Regions from separate parts of the Peribacillus sp. NPDC096448 genome, predicted to be linked through region 2. Evidence: a T-box and tRNA genes for the amino acid it is inferred to sense, from the RefSeq annotation. Region 2 holds a T-box; the other regions hold tRNA genes.
The links. The T-box of region 2 lies ahead of argS (arginine--tRNA ligase). A T-box ahead of a tRNA ligase gene usually reads a tRNA of that ligase, here a tRNA-Arg.
Positions count from the first base shown of each region.

Region 1: it encodes a tRNA-Arg, which carries the amino acid that the T-box ahead of argS (arginine--tRNA ligase) is inferred to sense. The anticodon was not compared.
Region 3: it encodes a tRNA-Arg, which carries the amino acid that the T-box ahead of argS (arginine--tRNA ligase) is inferred to sense. The anticodon was not compared.

Region 1 is NZ_JBIWEU010000006.1:36,566-42,748, reverse strand. Features, by position in the region: gene gap (type I glyceraldehyde-3-phosphate dehydrogenase) at 219-1,226, opposite strand; gene ACIQ0C_RS11975 (sugar-binding transcriptional regulator) at 1,259-2,293, opposite strand; gene ACIQ0C_RS11970 (glutaredoxin family protein) at 2,433-2,675, opposite strand; gene rpoN (RNA polymerase factor sigma-54) at 2,691-4,031, opposite strand; tRNA gene ACIQ0C_RS11960 (tRNA-Arg) at 4,349-4,420, opposite strand; gene clpP (ATP-dependent Clp endopeptidase proteolytic subunit ClpP) at 4,709-5,317, shown strand; gene ACIQ0C_RS11950 (HPr family phosphocarrier protein) at 5,411-5,668, opposite strand; gene whiA (DNA-binding protein WhiA) at 5,689-6,183, opposite strand, start outside.
Region 2 is NZ_JBIWEU010000021.1:157-6,339, reverse strand. Features, by position in the region: gene ACIQ0C_RS23460 (LysM peptidoglycan-binding domain-containing protein) at 1-1,221, opposite strand, end outside; gene ACIQ0C_RS23455 (DinB family protein) at 1,500-2,009, shown strand; gene desA (Delta(5) desaturase DesA) at 2,273-3,304, shown strand; gene ACIQ0C_RS23445 (response regulator) at 3,397-3,942, shown strand; T-box leader at 4,010-4,228, shown strand; gene argS (arginine--tRNA ligase) at 4,269-5,942, shown strand; partial or broken gene ACIQ0C_RS23435 (NAD(P)/FAD-dependent oxidoreductase) at 6,151-6,183, opposite strand, start outside.
Region 3 is NZ_JBIWEU010000001.1:149,728-155,910, forward strand. Features, by position in the region: gene ACIQ0C_RS00730 (hypothetical protein) at 162-344, opposite strand; tRNA gene ACIQ0C_RS00735 (tRNA-Arg) at 1,135-1,208, shown strand; gene ACIQ0C_RS00740 (hypothetical protein) at 1,427-1,627, shown strand; gene ACIQ0C_RS00745 (hypothetical protein) at 1,718-2,041, opposite strand; gene ACIQ0C_RS00750 (DUF2087 domain-containing protein) at 2,245-3,000, shown strand; gene ACIQ0C_RS00755 (GIY-YIG nuclease family protein) at 3,019-3,381, shown strand; gene ACIQ0C_RS00760 (2TM domain-containing protein) at 3,521-3,799, shown strand; gene ACIQ0C_RS00765 (hypothetical protein) at 3,982-4,155, shown strand; gene ACIQ0C_RS00770 (YidH family protein) at 4,198-4,551, shown strand; gene ACIQ0C_RS00775 (GNAT family N-acetyltransferase) at 5,225-5,500, shown strand; gene ACIQ0C_RS00780 (M15 family metallopeptidase domain-containing protein) at 5,704-5,856, shown strand; gene ACIQ0C_RS00785 (M15 family metallopeptidase) at 5,880-6,164, shown strand.

The DNA.
Region 1 (6,183 bases), on a different contig from region 2:
TCATATTTTTGATTCTTTTAGTCAAAAAGGGAGAGGGTAAATTTCCCAACTCCCCTTTTCTCTTTTTCATTATAGTCGGTTTCCAGGAAATTATCCAAAAACAAGAAATGTAAACGCTTGACTGATAATGACTTACTAATAATATCATCTTCTGCCAAGTTTTTTTAGAGGTGTGATAAAAAAAACCTCACCTTGGTGAGGTTTTTTTATTATTCTAATTACAATCCTTTTTTAGCCAAATAGTCGATCAAATCAACAACACGGCTTGAATATCCTGTTTCATTATCATACCAAGATAATACTTTAACCATGTTTCCTTCCATTACCATTGTGGAAAGGGCATCGATTGTAGATGATGATCGGTTACCGTTATAGTCAGTTGATACTAACGGAAGTTCGCTGTACTCAAGGATTCCTTTTAATTCACCCTCAGAAGCCTTTTTGAATGCTGCATTAACTTCTTCAACCGTTGTGTCTTTTTCAAGCTCTGCAACAAGGTCGACAACAGACACGTTTGGAGTAGGTACGCGCATTGCCATACCATTCAATTTCCCTTTAAGTTCAGGAAGTACAAGTGCAACAGCTTTTGCTGCCCCAGTTGTTGTAGGAATGATATTCTCGGCAGCTGCACGTGCACGGCGGTAATCTTTATGAGGCAAATCAAGGATTTGCTGATCATTTGTATAAGAGTGAACAGTAGTCATCATACCGCGTTTGATTCCGAATTGTTCATGAAGCACTTTAGCAAATGGAGCTAAGCAGTTCGTTGTACAAGAAGCGTTAGAAATTACATGGTGGTTTGCTGCATCATATTTGTCTTCGTTTACACCCATGACGATCGTGATATCTTCATCAGATGCAGGAGCAGAGATGATTACTTTTTTCGCGCCAGCTTCTAAATGCTTAGCTGCATCCGCACGTTTTGTGAAACGTCCTGTAGATTCTACAACTACTTCTACTCCCAGTTCACCCCATGCTAATTGTGCAGGATCACGTTCAGCCAATACTTTTACTTTGTGACCATCGACAACAAGGTAATCCCCATCAACTGTTACTTTTTCATTAAGTGATCCATGAATTGTATCGTATTGAAGAAGGTGCGCTAACATATTAGCATCCGTTAAGTCGTTAATAGCAACAATCTCTACCCCAGGATTACTCAATGCTGCACGAAATACATTACGTCCAATACGTCCAAAACCATTAATACCAACTTTTACTGCCATGAAAAATTCCTCCTTTTAAGTTCGCAAATATATTAAGGGGTGTAATTCCCCTGAATTAACTCTTGTGCCGCAGCTTCATCCGTGATCAAAACGGTCGATGAAGGTGCGCCTTTCATGTAGGAACGGATAGCCTTTGCTTTAGTTATGCCACCTGCCACAGTTATCACTCGCTTTTCAGGGCTAAGATCATCTAACTGGATGCCGACTGTCAAAACTTTATGAACAACTTTGCCGTTTTCATCGTAATAATAACCGAATGCCTCTCCTACAGCATTTCCATCTAACAGCTTCTTTAACATTTCTGGCGAAGAATTTCTTCTCTCTGCCATCGCCATGGCATCACCGATTCCATGAATGATCATATCGGCAGACTTGATTTGGGAAATCACTTCTTTAATTGCAGGTTCCTTCTGAAATGATGCATAAACCTCACCGCTTAATTGATCGGGTACATATAACACTCTGTATGAGGCTTGTGCCTTCTGTGCCATTTTTTCGACAATCGTATTGGCCTGATTCTGCACTGCTTCACCAATTCCCCCGCGGGCTGGGACAAATGTCAATTTCTTCGACGCCTCGTCAGGTGACAACGAATTAGCCACTTCGGCCATTGTCGATCCTCCAGTAACCGCAATGATATTCTTTGAGTTCCATTCTCGTTTCATACGGTTTGCACAAGCTTTACCCAATTCTTTTTTCACCCATGGGGTTTCATCACAATTTCCTGAGACAATAATGACTTCATCCACTTGTAACAAATCCTGCAATTGCCGTTCCATTATGTCTATACCCATTACTTCACGCATTATTCCTTCTAACTTATCCAGGATTTCGATCCCTTCATCAGTCAGCGTCATGCCAGAGCTGAAGATGTTAACCAGGTTCTGACTTTTCAGAAAATCAACCTCGCCTCTAAGCGTCCGCTCTGTCAAATTAAGGCTCACGGACAGACTGCGCCTTCCAACCGGCTGCATCATTTTGATATAACGCAGGATATCATATCTTTTTTGCATAACCAAAAGGAAATCGGGTAATAATTTTCTTTGTACCTCGAGTAATGTACGCATATTTAAAACTCCTAAAAAGTTAAGTTGGACATTTAACGTCCCACGTAGTCATTTTGTGTCCCACTTAAAACAAAAAAATATTCCTGCTACATATTTTATTCTAGCAGGAACGGAATGTTTCTTCAAATGATTTGAAAAATTATTTTTCCAAAAGCCTATTTAGAGCTGATTTATCAACATTTCCGAATTGAACGACATCATCTTTCCATTCTACGACTGGAATCATCAGCCCGAATTTCTCAAGCAAATCATCATCGGTATGGATATCGATTTCCTTATAGCCTATGCCTGACTCCAGTTTCACTTCTTCAAGTACCTGCTTGGCTTTATCGCATAAAGGGCATTTATCCCTACTATATAAAACAAACGCATTCGATTCCAAAACCACTCATCCTTTTCAATCATATCTTTTTCGTTTAGATGAAGAAGGGATCCCTAATTGTTCCCTGTACTTGGCAACGGTTCGGCGTGCCAGGATAATTCCATGCTCCTCTTTCAGCCGTTCTACCAGGTCTTGATCCGAAAGCGGCTTTTGTTTATTTTCCCCATTGATGGCTGCCTGCAGGCTCTTTTTTGCTTGCATGCCCGACATATCCTCATCAAGGCCGACCGACTGTAAAGAAGTAGTGAAAAATATCCGCATCTCTATCGTGCCAAATGGTGTCTGTACGTATTTCCCCTTAACCGCCCGGCTTACTGTGGACTCATGTATACCAAGTTCGTCTGCGATTTCTTTCATCGTCATCGGCTTCAAATAGTTCAGGCCATGATGAAAGCACGCAGGCTGTTTTTCGACGATGCACTGCATAACCTTCAATATAGTTTCTTTTCTCTGTTGGATTCCTCTGGAGATCCATTGGTATTCCTGCCACTTATCCTGGATAAACCGCTGAACTCCCTGATCCTTATGGCTCTTCATTCGGTTTAAATACCCTTTATCCACATTAAGATTGGGTGTGTTACCATCATAATTCCCGACAAGCAGCATGCCATCCCGAACTTCCACGACCACATCCGGCACTATATAAGAAGGTTTTTCCTGAAAAAAGAGTGAAGCCGGTCGCGGGTTCAACGTCTGGACATAATCAAAGACTTCTTGAATCTCCTTCAGTGTAACACCAATTTTCTTACTTAGGTCTTTCCAGCGCTTTTCAGCAAAATCGAGGAAATGGTTTTCTATGATCGATTCTGCCAGCAGATTCTCCCCTTCTGCTTTCACCTGAAGCAAAAGGCACTCTTGAAGGTTCCTCGCTCCAATTCCATGCGGCTCGAGTTCCTGTAAAATCGAGAGACTCTCTTCCAAAATGGCCGGAGATATGCCTGGGATGCATATATCATCCAGCTGAGTCCTTAAGTAACCGTTTTCATCAAGGTTATGAATTAATAGCAGCATTGCCTTCTGCCGCTCCCCGGAAAACTGCTGGTGATTCACCTGGGACATGATATGCTGTTCAAGCGATATAGTATCTTCACTGATCTGTTCAATCCAATAGTTGGCATCATACGTATTTTTAAGAGTCCGTTTACCCTTTTTCCCCCGGTCAAAAGTTGGCTGAAATAAAGAAGATGTTGGCTGATCTATGGACAGTAATGGATTCTCCACCATTTTATTTTCTAAAAAAGCCGATAGCTCCTGCGAGGAGTATTGCAGCAATGTAATAGCTTGCATAAGCTCCTGAGTCATTGCCATCTTTAATGTTTGCTGTTGAAAAAGTCCTGCTTTCATATTCATACTCATCGATTCATCCCTCCCCCACTCCATTTTACATTATCAGGAGAAAATTCTACACAAAAACCCATGAAAACGCTTACGATTTTTTTCTGAATAGTTTATTTGTTTTAAATACTATATGTTAGAAATGCAAATTTAACAACTACTTTTATTGAAAAATCACCATTTTTCAATAGTGTGGGCGAATATTTTCAAGACAGGGCCGACATTACAGGATTCGATGGAATATTACGGAAAACGAGCAAATTCATCAAAAATCTTAGGGACTTTCCTAAAAATGACCAATAAAAAATCCCCCGCTTTATTAAGCAGAAGATTGGTAATGCCCTCGGCAGGAATCGAACCTGCATTTCAAGCTTCGGAGGCTTGCGTTCTATCCGTTGCACTACGAGGGCGTAATAGAAAATATTTTTTCAACAGACTTCATTATATGATAGAATCCCCTCCTTTGCAAGGGTTATCAGGTTTAAAACTTTATCATTTGGGTATTATGGGTAATGTGGAAATTCATCCCTGTGCGGCATAATATATAAAATAATCTATCAGGAAGGAGCTTTGCCAGAAAATTGTCGAACAAATTATCCATAATAGGGTTTGTTTTGTTTGACCTAAATTGACCAAAAAGTGTATCATACATACATAAAGAATTTAAATGATTCTCTTAATCGAAGGAGGAAATGAACATGAATTTAATTCCTACAGTTATCGAACAAACAAGTCGTGGGGAGCGTGCCTACGATATTTACTCCCGTTTATTAAAAGACCGGATCATTATGCTAGGAAGTGCAATTGACGATAATGTTTCCAACTCCATTGTTGCTCAATTACTATTTTTAGAAGCGGAAAACCCTGAAAAAGATATCACTCTATACATCAACAGCCCTGGCGGAAGCATCACTTCCGGTATGGCCATTTACGATACTATGCAATATATCAAACCTAATGTATCGACAGTTTGCATCGGTATGGCCGCTTCCATGGGTGCTTTCCTATTGGCCGCTGGCGAAAAAGGTAAACGTTATGCGTTGCCAAACAGTGAAGTCATGATTCACCAGCCACTTGGAGGAGCTCAAGGTCAAGCTACGGAAATTGAAATTGCTGCCCGCCGTATCCTTCACTTGAAAGATAAGCTGAACCAAATCTTGGCAGAGCGTACTGGACAACCTATTGAAGTCCTTCAAAGAGATACGGAACGTGATAACTTCATGACTTCCGAAAGAGCTCTTGAATATGGCTTGATTGACAAAGTCATCACGCGCAGCATCCTTGATGATAAAAAAGACTCTAAATAATCATGAACAAAAGGCTCCGGAGATCGCCTTAAGCGATTTCCGGAGCCTTTTTAACTATAAAAGAAAAGGATGCACTTTTAGGCATCCCCTTTTTTAACCCTCTTGCTGAACGAACTCTTCCAATGCCTCTAACGCTTCTTTTTCATCGCGTCCTTCAACGATTAACTTCACGGACACGCCAGAACTGATGGCAAGGCTCATTAACCCCATTATACTTTTTGCATTCACTTTCTTTCCTTCTTTTTCAAGAAAAACATCTGAATGAAAGCGGTTAGCTTCTTGTACAAAAAGAGCCGCCGGCCGAGCTTGCAAACCCGTTTTCAATTTTACCTCAACTTGTTTTTCCACCATCTTGATCTCCCCTGTTAGCTTTATTTTTTCGCAGCAATAGCCTCTCCCCCACGGAGCCTGTCAGCTATTTCATCAATCTTTCGCAATCGGTGATTAATCCCGGACTTACTGATGGTTCCCCCGGATACCATTTCCCCAAGTTCCTTTAAGGTTATATCCTGAAACGCTATCCTAAGCTCCGCAATTTCCCGAAGCTTATCCGGTAAAATGCTTAGTCCTACCGTATCCTCGATATAATGGATATTTTCAACCTGGCGCAATGATGCACCGATCGTTTTGTTCAAATTGGCTGTTTCACAATTCACAAGCCGATTCACTGAATTACGCATATCACGGACAATCCGTACATCCTCGAACCTTAATAAAGCTGAATGGGCGCCAACTATACTTAAAAACTCGGCAATCTTTTCGGCTTCTTTCAAATAAATGATGTACCCTTTCTTGCGCTCAAGCGTCTTGGCCTTCAAGCCAAACTTATTCATTAGCTCACAAAGGGCATCATTGTGCTCTTTATA
Region 2 (6,183 bases):
ATCCCATACCTTTTTAAGATTTTGAGATGAAATGATTTTGTTGACCTCAGCCATGGTACGGTCATGACTTTTCACTTTTTTGGTCGACAAATCGGTTACCCATTCCCTCGTATAAAATGGTACAGCCAATATGATCTTATGGGCAGGTACTTCTTTCATTAAAAGCTTGGTTCCTTCTTTGATCCAAGGTAACGAGGAAACGGACCCGGCTACCGGGCTCCCTCCCCAATGCTCGTCATAACCCATTATGATTATATAGTCCGCTATTTTGCCAAGTGCTTTCCTATCTAGACTTTTTGACCAAAAAGGATCGTCATTTTCTCGGGTGACATCCACAGACACTTTAATTCCATGCGGTTTTAGTGCCTTTTTTAGTTCGCCTATGAAAAGTACAAAGTCCTTCTTATTTTTTGGATCGATGTTTTCGAAATCTACATTTATTCCATCACTTTTCGTTTTAACAAGTGAATCCCGTAAAGCTGAAACTAATTTCTGGCGTTTTTTTGTATTGCCTAGTACAGAACCAGTTAAAACGGGGTCAAATTTATTCCCGATAAGCTGCCAAACTTGTTTTCCTTGTTTATGGGCAGATTGGACGTATTTTGTATCTACAGAAACGGAAACGTAATTACCGGTATCCGTTAGCGTGTAAGAACGGGGAGATACTACATTTAAATTGGGTTGTTTAATTTGCTGGGTATAGCTTTCTTTCGATCCATTATGCTTCCAGCCCATGACGATACGGTTTTGCGCCTTTTTTTGAAGCTGGGATTTCTTTATCCATCCCTTTTTTCCGCCAAGCAATTGAACCTGGTAGTAATAATCCGGAACCTTCAATTTTTGGCCAACTTTAAGGGTAACCGTATGTAAGTTATTTAATTTCGTCAAATCACTTGTTGTTACCTTGTATTTAGTAGAAATCTTCCATAATGTATCTCCTGATACAACCTTATGGAACTTATATTTCTGGGGAATCTTCAGGTTTTGGCCAACAGTTATTTCGGAAGAAGTTAATTTATTCACTTTTTGCAGCTCGCTTACTGAAACATCATATTGATTTGCCACTTTCCATAATGTGTTTCCAGACTTCACTTTATGAATGATAGGACCCGCAGAATCTCCGACGGAAGAAGAAATGATGGGAAACTCCTCGCCCTTCTTCAAGGTCTTTAATAGAGTAGAACCTAATTTGGGAGAACCAAAAACTTTCGTATTGTCCACTTTAACAGAACCTATAGAACCTATAGATTGGGTTTTACTTGATGAATAACCACTGGTTGGAAAGAGACACATACAAAGAAGGCTTAACATAATAAAACATCCAAAGAATTTTTTCACAATGATTTTAATTCCCCTTTGTAAAATTTAACTTTACTAGTTTACTATGGAGAATAGCCATAAAATAGAGGTACATTGTGGAAAGGCATTTCTAACCTTCGTGTGGGACGAATTATTCCGTATGAAGGGCAATTGATTCGTAAGTAAAGGGGAGAGTTCGAATGTCACATTTTGCATTACAGTTTTATGATTTTAACATATGGGCAAATAATCAGATTTTCAACCGTTTAAAAGAGCTTCCAAAGGATGTTTACCATCAAGAAGTTCAAAGTGTGTTTTCATCGATATCGAGTGTGATGGCCCATGTGTATCTTTCCGATCTGGGGTGGGTGGAGGTTTTTTCCGGTAAAAGCCTGAAACATGCATTGGAGCTGGCTGAACAACTGAAGGAACAAACAGAGTCAAAGGAATTGGAGGAAATGGAGGCCATGTTTTTTGAGTTGTCCGAGCGGTACAAATCGCTGCTTGGCGAAAAAGAAAATTTAAATAAGCCTCTTATGATTGAGAATCCAGCTGGCGGCCTAATGAAAACAAGTGCAGCCGAATTGGTGCCGCATGTCGTGAATCATGGAACATATCACCGCGGCAATATCACGGCCATGTTGCGCCAAATGGGTTATGCCTCTACTTCGACGGATTATGGTCTTTATTTATTTTTAAAAGGAGAGTAACGGGATTGCATTTGCTTACTGATAGGACTGTAAGCATTGACAGTCCTGTCCTTAAAGTAAGGCCACCTGTTATTTTGAAGATAACGAAATAAATGTGAACAGGTTAACCGGTTCTTACTGGTTGGCCTTTTTTACGTTTGTCAGTGGAAATGACTTGTACATGACATTTGTCATCTTCTAGTCATGACACCTGGTACTAATAAAATCAAGTTGGTTTCTTTATACTATGAATAACGACAAATAAAAGGAAGTGCAATTGAAATATGACCATGCAAAATACGAAATCCTTGAGAAAACAAATTGCTCCTTTTGAACAATCAACGACAAAGCAAAGTATATGGCAGATCATCAATACCTTGGGGCCGTTCATCATTTTATGGTACCTAGCATATATAAGTCTTTCCGTTTCTTATTGGTTAGCTTTAATCCCTGCCGTGTTTGCTGCTGGATTCTTGACGAGAATATTCATCATTTTTCATGATTGTACGCATCATTCATTTTTCAAAGACCGCCGTGCGAATCGAATAGTCGGTACGATCATGGGTGTTTTGACTTTATTCCCGTTTGATCAATGGGGACATGAGCATTCTGTGCATCACGCAACAAGCGGTAATCTGGATAAGCGGGGTACAGGGGATATTTGGACCCTTACTGTTGATGAGTATTTGGCTGCACCGCTTAAACTTCGTTTTGCCTATCGTTTTTATCGCAATCCATTGGTCATGTTTGGTCTGGGACCAATTTATGTTTTCCTTCTTAAAAACAGATTTAACCGTAAAGGTGCTAGAAAGAAGGAAAAAATGAATACGTATTTGACCAATGTAATAATCGTCGCTTTAGCGGCATTGCTTTGCCTGGCAGTAGGCTGGCAGTCTTTCCTTCTGGTACAAGGTTCCATTTTCATGATTTCTGGTTCAGTCGGCATTTGGCTGTTTTACGTCCAGCACACATTTGAGGACTCTTATTTTGAAGAAAATGAGGAGTGGGAATATGTGTTGGCAGCAGTGGAAGGAAGTTCTTTTTATAAGCTTCCGAAATTGATGCAGTTCCTTACAGGTAATATCGGTTACCATCATGTTCACCATTTAAGTCCAAGGGTGCCTAACTATAAATTGGAAATGGCGCACAATAATACGCAGCCTTTAGAGAACGTTCCAACGATTACTCTTGCGACAAGCTTGCGCTCACTCCGTTTCCGTTTATGGGATGAGGAATCCAAGAATTTTGTCAGTTTCAAGGACATAAAATATTTAACGAAAAAAAGTGTTCCCGCTCAAGTGAAATCTGAACTGTAACGTTCATGTATCATTCCAGACTCCCTTAATAATCCTCGGATTTGGGGAGTCTTTGCTTCATATAAGGAACTCGATAAAGGAGAGAACTTAAAATGATTCGAATTGTCATTGCAGAGAATCAGCAAATGCTGTTAGAGGCAATAAGTTCTCTACTCAATCTTGAAGAAGATCTAGAAATTGTCGGGCAAGCCAGTAATGGAGAAGAAGCGATGGCTCTTGTACACCAATTACAGCCTGATGTATGTATCATGGATATGGAGATGCCTGTAATGAGCGGACTTGAGGCAGCAGAAGCATTAAGGTCATTTGAGTGTAAAGTGGTCATTTTAACGACATTTCGAAGGAATGGTTATTTTCAACTCGCATTAAAGGCTAATGTAAGTGGTTATTTATTGAAGGATAGCCCGGGTGAAGAGTTAGCCTGTTCGATTCGCGGCATAATGGATGGCAAGCGAATATACTCCCCAGAACTTATTGATGGGTCTTCCAGCCATAATGGCCGGGAAATGGGAGTGTTAGGGCTGTTGGCCGATGGTCAATCCAAAATGGAACCGTCCAATCAGAAAGGCGACACAATAGGGACAGTAAGGAAATATTTTTCCAACATCAAGGATAAAATGAAGTTACCGGCTGGTTAGGATTTGTTTCTTAAATCCTGTTGACACGTTTTTTTAAATTGTGTACGATGGATTAAATTATAATATTGAAAATTCTGTGATGAAGAGAGTAGTTCATTTGGAAATGGAAAGCGAGTTAGGGATGGTGGGAGCCTAATGCAGGACGGATGAATGAAGCGCACTTTGGAGAAATTTCTTGAAACGTTTAGTAGGGAATATCGGGGAGTCACCTCGTTAACAATGGAAAGTGGCCGCAATTTGTGGCAACTAGAGTGGTACCACGGGAATTCATGCTCTCGTCTCTTATTTAGAGGCGGGGGCTTTTTTGTTTAGGAGGGAAAATGTCGATGAATAAACCAATTGCAGAATTGATTTCAACTGCTTTGAACAATGAAATGCCAGCAAGTGAAATAGAAAAATTAATGGAAAAGCCAAAATTGATGGAGTTAGGCGATGTCGCCTTTCCGTGCTTTACTCTTGCGAAAAAATTCAAAAAATCGCCTCAGGTGATTGCCTCGGAAATAGCCCAACAATTAAACAGTACGTTGATTCAAGAAGTGAACGTAGTGGGAGGTTATCTGAATATCTTCGTCAATCAACAGATGGTGACGGAAAACGTGCTGCAAACGATATTAAGGGAAAAGGATCAGTATGGTTCGATGCAGACTGGACAGGGAAATGTCGTGATTGATTATTCCTCCCCGAATATTGCCAAACCTTTTTCCATGGGGCACTTACGTTCAACGGTCATAGGGAATGCACTGGCCAACATTGCCGAAAAAAATGGCTACAATGCCGTGCGTATCAATCATTTAGGAGATTGGGGCACGCAATTCGGTAAGTTGATTGTCGCGTATAAGCTGTGGGGCGACAAAGAGGCAATCGAAGCTTCGCCGATTCAGGAATTATTGAAAATCTATGTGAAGTTCCATGAAAGAGCTGAAACGGATGAATCGTTGAATGAACAAGCACGCGCAAGCTTCAAGTCGCTTGAAGACGGCGACGAGGAAGCATTGGCATTGTGGAAATGGTTCAGGGATGCGTCTTTAAAAGAATTCGAGATGATTTATGATTTATTGGGCATCCGTTTTGATTCCTATGCCGGCGAAGCGTTTTACAATGACAAAATGGATGCTGTTGTCGGGGAACTAAAAGAAAAAGGCCTGCTTGCCTTATCCGAAGGTGCCTATGTCGTGCAATTGGAAGATATGCCGCCTTGTTTGATTACGAAAACGGATGGTGCGACACTTTATGCCACACGTGATTTAGCTGCAGCACTGTATCGTAAAAAACAGTATGAGGCAAAGAAAACATTTTATGTGGTCGGAAACGAACAATCGCTGCACTTTAAACAACTCTTTAAGGTCATTGAGAAAATGGGGTATGAGTGGTCAAAAGACTTACAGCACGTGGCATTTGGCATGATGCTAAAAGACGGTAAGAAAATGTCGACACGTAAAGGGAAAGTCGTGCTGCTTGCGGATGTATTGGCAGAGGCGATCGAAACTGCGAAGCGCAATATTGAAGAAAAAAATCAAGCGCTTGAAGAGAAAGAATTGGTTGCAAGACAGGTTGGTGTCGGAGCGGTAATCTTTAATGATTTAAAAAATAACCGCATGAACGATATTGATTTTTCATTAGAGCAAATGATGAATTTTGAGGGAGAAACGGGCCCATATGTACAATACACATTTGCGCGAATTTCCTCATTGCTTGAAAAAGGTGATTTTAAAGAGCAGGCCATCCATTTTGACGCTTTAGGGGAATATGCGTGGCCAGTCATCCAGCTGCTTGAGCAATACCCGATCATTGTCCAAAAATCATTTGAACAAGCCGATCCATCCCAAATCGCGAAATTCAGCTTGCATGTATCGCGTGCATTCAATAAGTATTATGCACATTCGAAAATCTTAGTTGAAGATGAATGGAAACAAATGAAGCTCTCATTCGCTTTTTCCGTAGCGATTGTATTGAAGGATGCGCTAAGTTTATTGGGAATTTCAGCACCGAATAAAATGTAAGGTGAAAAAAACACCAGGATAATCATCGTAGGTGAAGGCCAAAGCATTTGCGATGCGATTGATCCACCTTGGCTTAACGTCTATGCAATTAGAGTGAATTATGGCGGGACCCCTTCAGCGGGTACCCGCCTTTTCTGAATTGAAAAATGCCCTTACTCCCAACCGGGAATAAGGGCATGCACCGTGAACATGTCACGGCGATAATGAATTAATAAGCTAGGCTGAATAGGGCTTTGATGTG
Region 3 (6,183 bases), on a different contig from region 2:
GAGACAGAAAAGGCTTAAGATGAGAAGAGTCGAGGTTAATTCCTTGGCTCTGTTTTTTGTAATATTATGAGATAAATGTTGTCAATGTTATAACAATGGTTTACGCTTGTTATTAATTAAGGGTTGGTATAAAAGGAAAAAGAGATGCGTCAACATCTCTTTTACAAACCCTTTTCCTTTAAGCATTCTGAAACGATACGTCTAACTACTTGCTCAAGGTAGTCGCCATCTTGTGTCGTTTCTTTGCTTCTTATAGTGAGTGTCTTTAACTCTTTGGTATAGTCAACTTCAACACGATCTCCGTAAGCGACTCCTAACTCCTCCAGAGACTTAATTCGATCCATTGCTTCTAATCACCTTGAAGAATTAAGAGTGTTATTAGGATGCGAAGTGGAATTAATTAGAGGCTCAAGAAACACAGATCTTTATAAATTAGTTGCTAAGTTAAACTTCTCTGAGCATCAGTCCTTTGATGAATGTGTCAGTCAGTATACAAACACTTTTGTGAAGTATCAACAGTTCTTAAAAGCCAAAGTTCGTCATTCTTGAAATAAATGGTAGTTGGTGAAATTTAACTGTTTATTTGATGGCTCAAATGTTAAGTCATCACGAGAGACACGTTTTCCACCTTTTTTGTCCCGAGCAGTGGATTTGTTAAGATAACATCGAAGTTAGAACTTCTTGAACAATCTATATTGTCTAAAGCTTTCCAAGGAAAACTTGGAACAAATGACCCGAGTGAAGAAAGTGCAATTGAAATTTTAAAAGAATTGCTACAAGAACAAGTTAAATAATTGTAAGAAGGCATCCATTTAAATAGTGGATGTTTTTTTATTGTATCAATAGAGAAAGTTGTTTCTAAAGTAGGAGTGCGAGTGTCATTGTATTGGATTAATACTTGAATGATGTAATATACTAGCCAGGCTAACAATGATGTCATTGAGACTATATAGGTGTTTCATAGGAATGCTTGCCAAAAGGTTTGAGTATTTGTTAGTCGTAATTCTAACCCACCTCAAAATATAATATTACTAGTATTGCAATGAGGATTATACTAAGTTATAATAAAAATCACGATTACGGTCTAAGTTCGAAAAGTGACCGTTATACTGAACTGAAGAAAAACAGCGATACGTCTCAGTAGCTCAGCTGGATAGAGCAACGCCCTTCTAAGGCGTCGGTCGGGAGTTCGAATCTCTCCTGGGACACTAACTTAAAAAAGCCAAAACCTTCTAAGGTTTTGGCTTTTTTTCTTTTTGAACTGTTTAAGTTAACGAAAGTAATTTGGAATGGAATGAAGAAAGGTGCCTTTTGATTTGCATCGTTTAAACGTTAATATTCGTATAACGATAAGAAGTTTATTTCATATTTGTCGCAGGTGGATGATCTTTTATGTCGAACTTGTTATAAATAAGGAGATGTTTAAATGAATAAAGATAGACTATTCAAGTTCATTCAAACTTCCACTCGGGGCAATTTCTTCTCAGTCGAAATATCCGAAGATGGAACTGAAGTGGTCCGATTGGCCAAGGAATTAGAAAAAGAAGGAAGAATCAAGTTGAGGGAATGCAAACGAAAAGAACAAATTGTTTATCTGGAAGGAATACTTAAGTTTGTGCCTAGCTAATACTTAATGAGCTCTAACGAAGGATTTATATTAGGAATCTCATTTGCTCCGCAGAAAAAAGGCATCCATAATCGGATGCCTTTTTTTATATCAAATTCTACTTAATGTTTGGAGATTTTTTTTAATGGTTTCACGGTTTTTGATTATAGCCGTCTTTAATTCTTCGACGGGTGAACTTTTATCATCTTCTTCACTAAGCTGCATCGTATTTTGTATAAGTAATTCAATCGTATCGCGTAATTCTGGCAGTGATACCTTGAATTGTTCAGATAAATGTTGTAATGCCTGGTGTAAATCGGTGTTATGGATTGGTGGAACAATCGCATCGTTTTCATCTTTCAATAATATATCCTCCTCTATGGCTTCTTCACGCTTATATAGCATATTATTGGGGGAATTACGCTTATTATTCATTATACTATATCGCCATAGTCCCTTGGGAATCAATTAATGGATGTCGAATTCGCCTGACAGCTGTATGATAGGAAGCCCCTTCTGACTATCAAGATCAAATGCTTTGCCGGAATTATAAATAAATCAGAAAAATATTGACATAATACAAACAAATTAATATTATGTTTATTATATCGTAAACTTTATAGGGAAGTGTTTGTTTTATGAAGGACGCTGAAATGTTTTGGGGCGCATCTCAGGATGAGCTTAAACAAGGGTACATCGAAGGTGAGAATCAATATGTTTGTTTGTTGTGTGGTAATGCAATTGAAAAGGGGATCGTATACCCGAAAGATGGGGTTCTTTATGAAGCAAAGAGGTATATGCGAATTCATATTGAACATGCGCACAGCTCCGTTTTTGAATACTTGATTGATCTCGATAAAAAACTTACAGGTCTCACGGACCATCAAAATCGCCTTCTTCGCCTTTTTTACCAAGGGAAGAATGATGCTGAGGTTCAGGAGGAAATGGGGATTGGCAGTCCGTCCACCATTCGGAACCATCGTTTTGTTTTGAAAGAGAAAGAGCGTCAAGCTAAGTTGTTTTTAGCTCTGATGGAACTTCTGAAAGGTAAAGATGAACATGCTCCGGCATTTATCCCGCTTCATCAAAAAGCAAGGATGGTCGATGATCGTTATAACGTTACCGAGGATGAAAAGGTGAATGTGCTGAAAAAATACTTCCCTAAAGGCAGTCAGGATGAATTAAAGTCTTTCCCGCCAAAGGAAAAACAAAGGCTGATCATTCTCCAAGAAATTATGAACCGTTTTGAAAATGAGCGGAGATACGAAGAAAAAGAAATCAATCAAATATTGGGTGCTGTTTATCATGATCATGTCCTATTGAGAAGGTATTTAATAGAATATGGATTCTTGGATAGAAAGCCTGATGGGAGCCAATATTGGCTGAAGAAATGATGACTGGAGGCAAGAAAGATGGATCGTAAAAAAGAACTGAAGCAATTATATAAAGAAACGAAAGTTGAAGCAGGTGTATACCAAATCAGAAATACGGTAAATGATAAAGTCTTTATCGGAAGCACCAGGAATTTAAAGACGTTGAAGGGGAAACAATTTGAATTGGAAAATGGAACAAACACCAATAAAGTGCTGCAAGGTGAGTGGAACCAATATGGGAAAGATGCTTTTTCTTTTGAGGTACTGGAGGTATTGAAGCCGAAAGAAACAGGATTTTTTGATGCTAAACGGGAATTGAAAAAACTTGAAGAAGTGTGGCTGGAAAAAATACAGCCATACGAAGAACGGGGATACAATAGAATGAAACCCGCTGACTTGTAAGTGGTCTTCAGAGATTCTCCTTGATTCCCAGCTGCCGATATACCTTTGATGTATTTCTTTCTTATTTCTTTATGATAAATAAGGTATTATGGAAGCGGATGGTAATATATTTTAGTGTTAATGATTAGGAGGTGCTGGGATAGAAAATGGAGATGGATATCTACGGGCGAAAAAAAGGGTTGAAAACCTTAAGGCATTCTACATTCATCTAATGGTGTATGTATTGGTGAATGTCATGTTGATTGCGATTAACCTATTAACGGATCCTGGTTATTGGTGGTTCCTTTATCCCCTTGGAGGGTGGGGGATTGGTGTTCTGATACATGGAATTACCATTCTTGCGCAAGGAAACTTCGGGTCTGAGTGGGAAGAAAGAAAAATAAAAGAATATATGGAAAAGGATAAAAAGAACGGCTGAATTTTGGCGTGTTCAAAACAGGGAGTCATTTGTGGCTCTTTTTTTGTGGAAAAATAATCGGTGGATCTCACTTGTTGTAAGTTTTTAAATGGTTTAAGCTAGTAATGGGGGACCTATCTATGAAAAAGGGGGAAACCCGTGGAGGACCTTCACTAAATAATAATTAATCTTAGGAGTTGCGAATGAAAAAAATAGGATGGACCATAACGGGAATAGGGGCAATCATGGCGCTGGGGGCCTTGCTTTATCCTTTGAATGTTATTGATAAAACTCTATGTATATATTTATTGCTCGGCGGTGCAGGGCTAATGTTTGTCGGGTCAATGTTCAGGGCCTTTTCGCTCCTGAAAAGATGACTGATTTTACGTTTGATAAAAACGCTCGATTAAGGTGATGACATGGAGAAAAACCAATTGAAATATGCCCAGCAGCATCTGGCTAATGAACGCACCTTCTTGGCGTGGATAAGGACGGTGATTGCAATAGTTGGAGTTGGTTTTCTTGCGACAAGCCTCCACTTTACGATTGGTGTGCATCGGGATGCCCGGATTGACTTGATCAGCATCGTGCTGGGTATGTTTGCGTGTGCATTGGGACTTGTGATTACCGTTCTGGCGACAATCGGTTATCTTCAGAAGAAACGGCAAATCAATGAAGGGACGTTTGAGCCTTCAAGTGCGCACGTAATTCTAATCGCTGTTTTTATGGTCATATTGTTATCGATGATCATTTTATATTTTGTTTTCATTTAAAACTGTCCTAACCTAAATAGGGCAGTTTTTTTAGTTTCTGCTATTATATACTTATTCTTACATCATTACGGAAAGATTTCTTCCGTTAACTTAATGCCAACAAAAAACGAAAGATTGAAAAACACTGTATTTCTGGTTATGAAAGAATAATTCAGACTGTAGGCAAATTCGAAGAAAACGAGTTTGCCCGCATTAATTTTATAGCGTTTACAATTTGGACGTTGATTTCCGGTCCAGGCACTCGCTTCCCGCAGGAGTCTCGCGCCTTCCTCTACAACCAACTTCGTTACTTAAGGAGTTGAAGGTATTGCTGCATTGGGTCCATTGGTTCGGGAGCATCATTTAATGAAAGATACGTTTTCCGAACCCCTTTTGTCGACTAAATGAATAATTAAAACCTTTTTATTATATTAAATACAGTGTTGAGCACGATAGCCATGGTGAAAGGGTATATAAGCGGCAAGGGAAAAATCGATCAAGTTTTGTCTTTTGACTTCCTTGAAAAAATATTCATAAACCATCATGAGATTGTGAATAAACTTCACATGGGTAATGCTAACTTTATAACCCTTGGAGTACTTTACTTTATTCAATTTCAATCACGTTTTAAATATTTGTTTATTTTTCCATTTTGTGAGATATGATAAAGAGGAACTAAAAGGAGGTCATCGAGATGGTGGATATCAAAAAAGGCGAAAGTTCTTTTTTTGTCGAAGAATCTGGTGAGAAACTAGCGGAAATTACATTCTTTAAATCAGGTGATGATGAGATCACGGTCGATCATACCGTCGTTTCTGACAAGCTTCGCGGGCAAAAGGTAGGGAATTCCCTTGTTGAAAAGGTAATAGGATTCGCAAGGGAGGAAAACCTGAAAATTGTTCCGGTATGTTCGTTCGTTCAAAAACAATTTGAAAAAAATGCAGAATACGAGGATGTATTGGCAAAGTGAACCAGAGGGCTGACTTAGGGGATGATTAATATCGCCTATGTTCAGCCCTTTGCCATTTTTTTAGATAATCTTCATACCTCCAATAAAATAATAGTAAAGCCTTTCCGCCTACGTATGCTCGCGCATTAATATAGGGGAGGTGCCAGGATGGCATCAAATTACAAACCCTATTGAATCGTGCAAAGGGAAATATGGGAAGCGGTATGAATCCAGTCGTGAACGAGACGATACACGAAGTGTTGAGATTAGCTTATGAAGTGGGGATATTTGTTCAAATAACGGCTGGTTATCGAAGTTTCCGAGAACAAAATGAATTGTATGAACGAGGCAGAACGAATAAATCAAAGCAATCGTGACTTATGCCAGAGGAGGCCAATCCTTGCATAACTATGGCCTTGCTGTAGATTTTGTCATTGTCATTGTTAGTGATGACGGCAAGCGGGCATTGTGGACAGAGGGCGAAAAGTGGACAAGTGTGGCAGCCATAGCAAAATCCCTGGGATTTGTTTGGGGAGGGGATTTTGAATTGTTCCGTGATTTTGCGCATCTTGGAATGTCAGGCGGTATATCCACGAGAGACCTTCAAAAGGGATGGAGGCCGAATCTTGTATCAAGAGTGGCGTCAGCGAACAGTGAAAATGAAGCTGAAAGGGAAAATGGATGATCCGCTATTTGAGAAATCC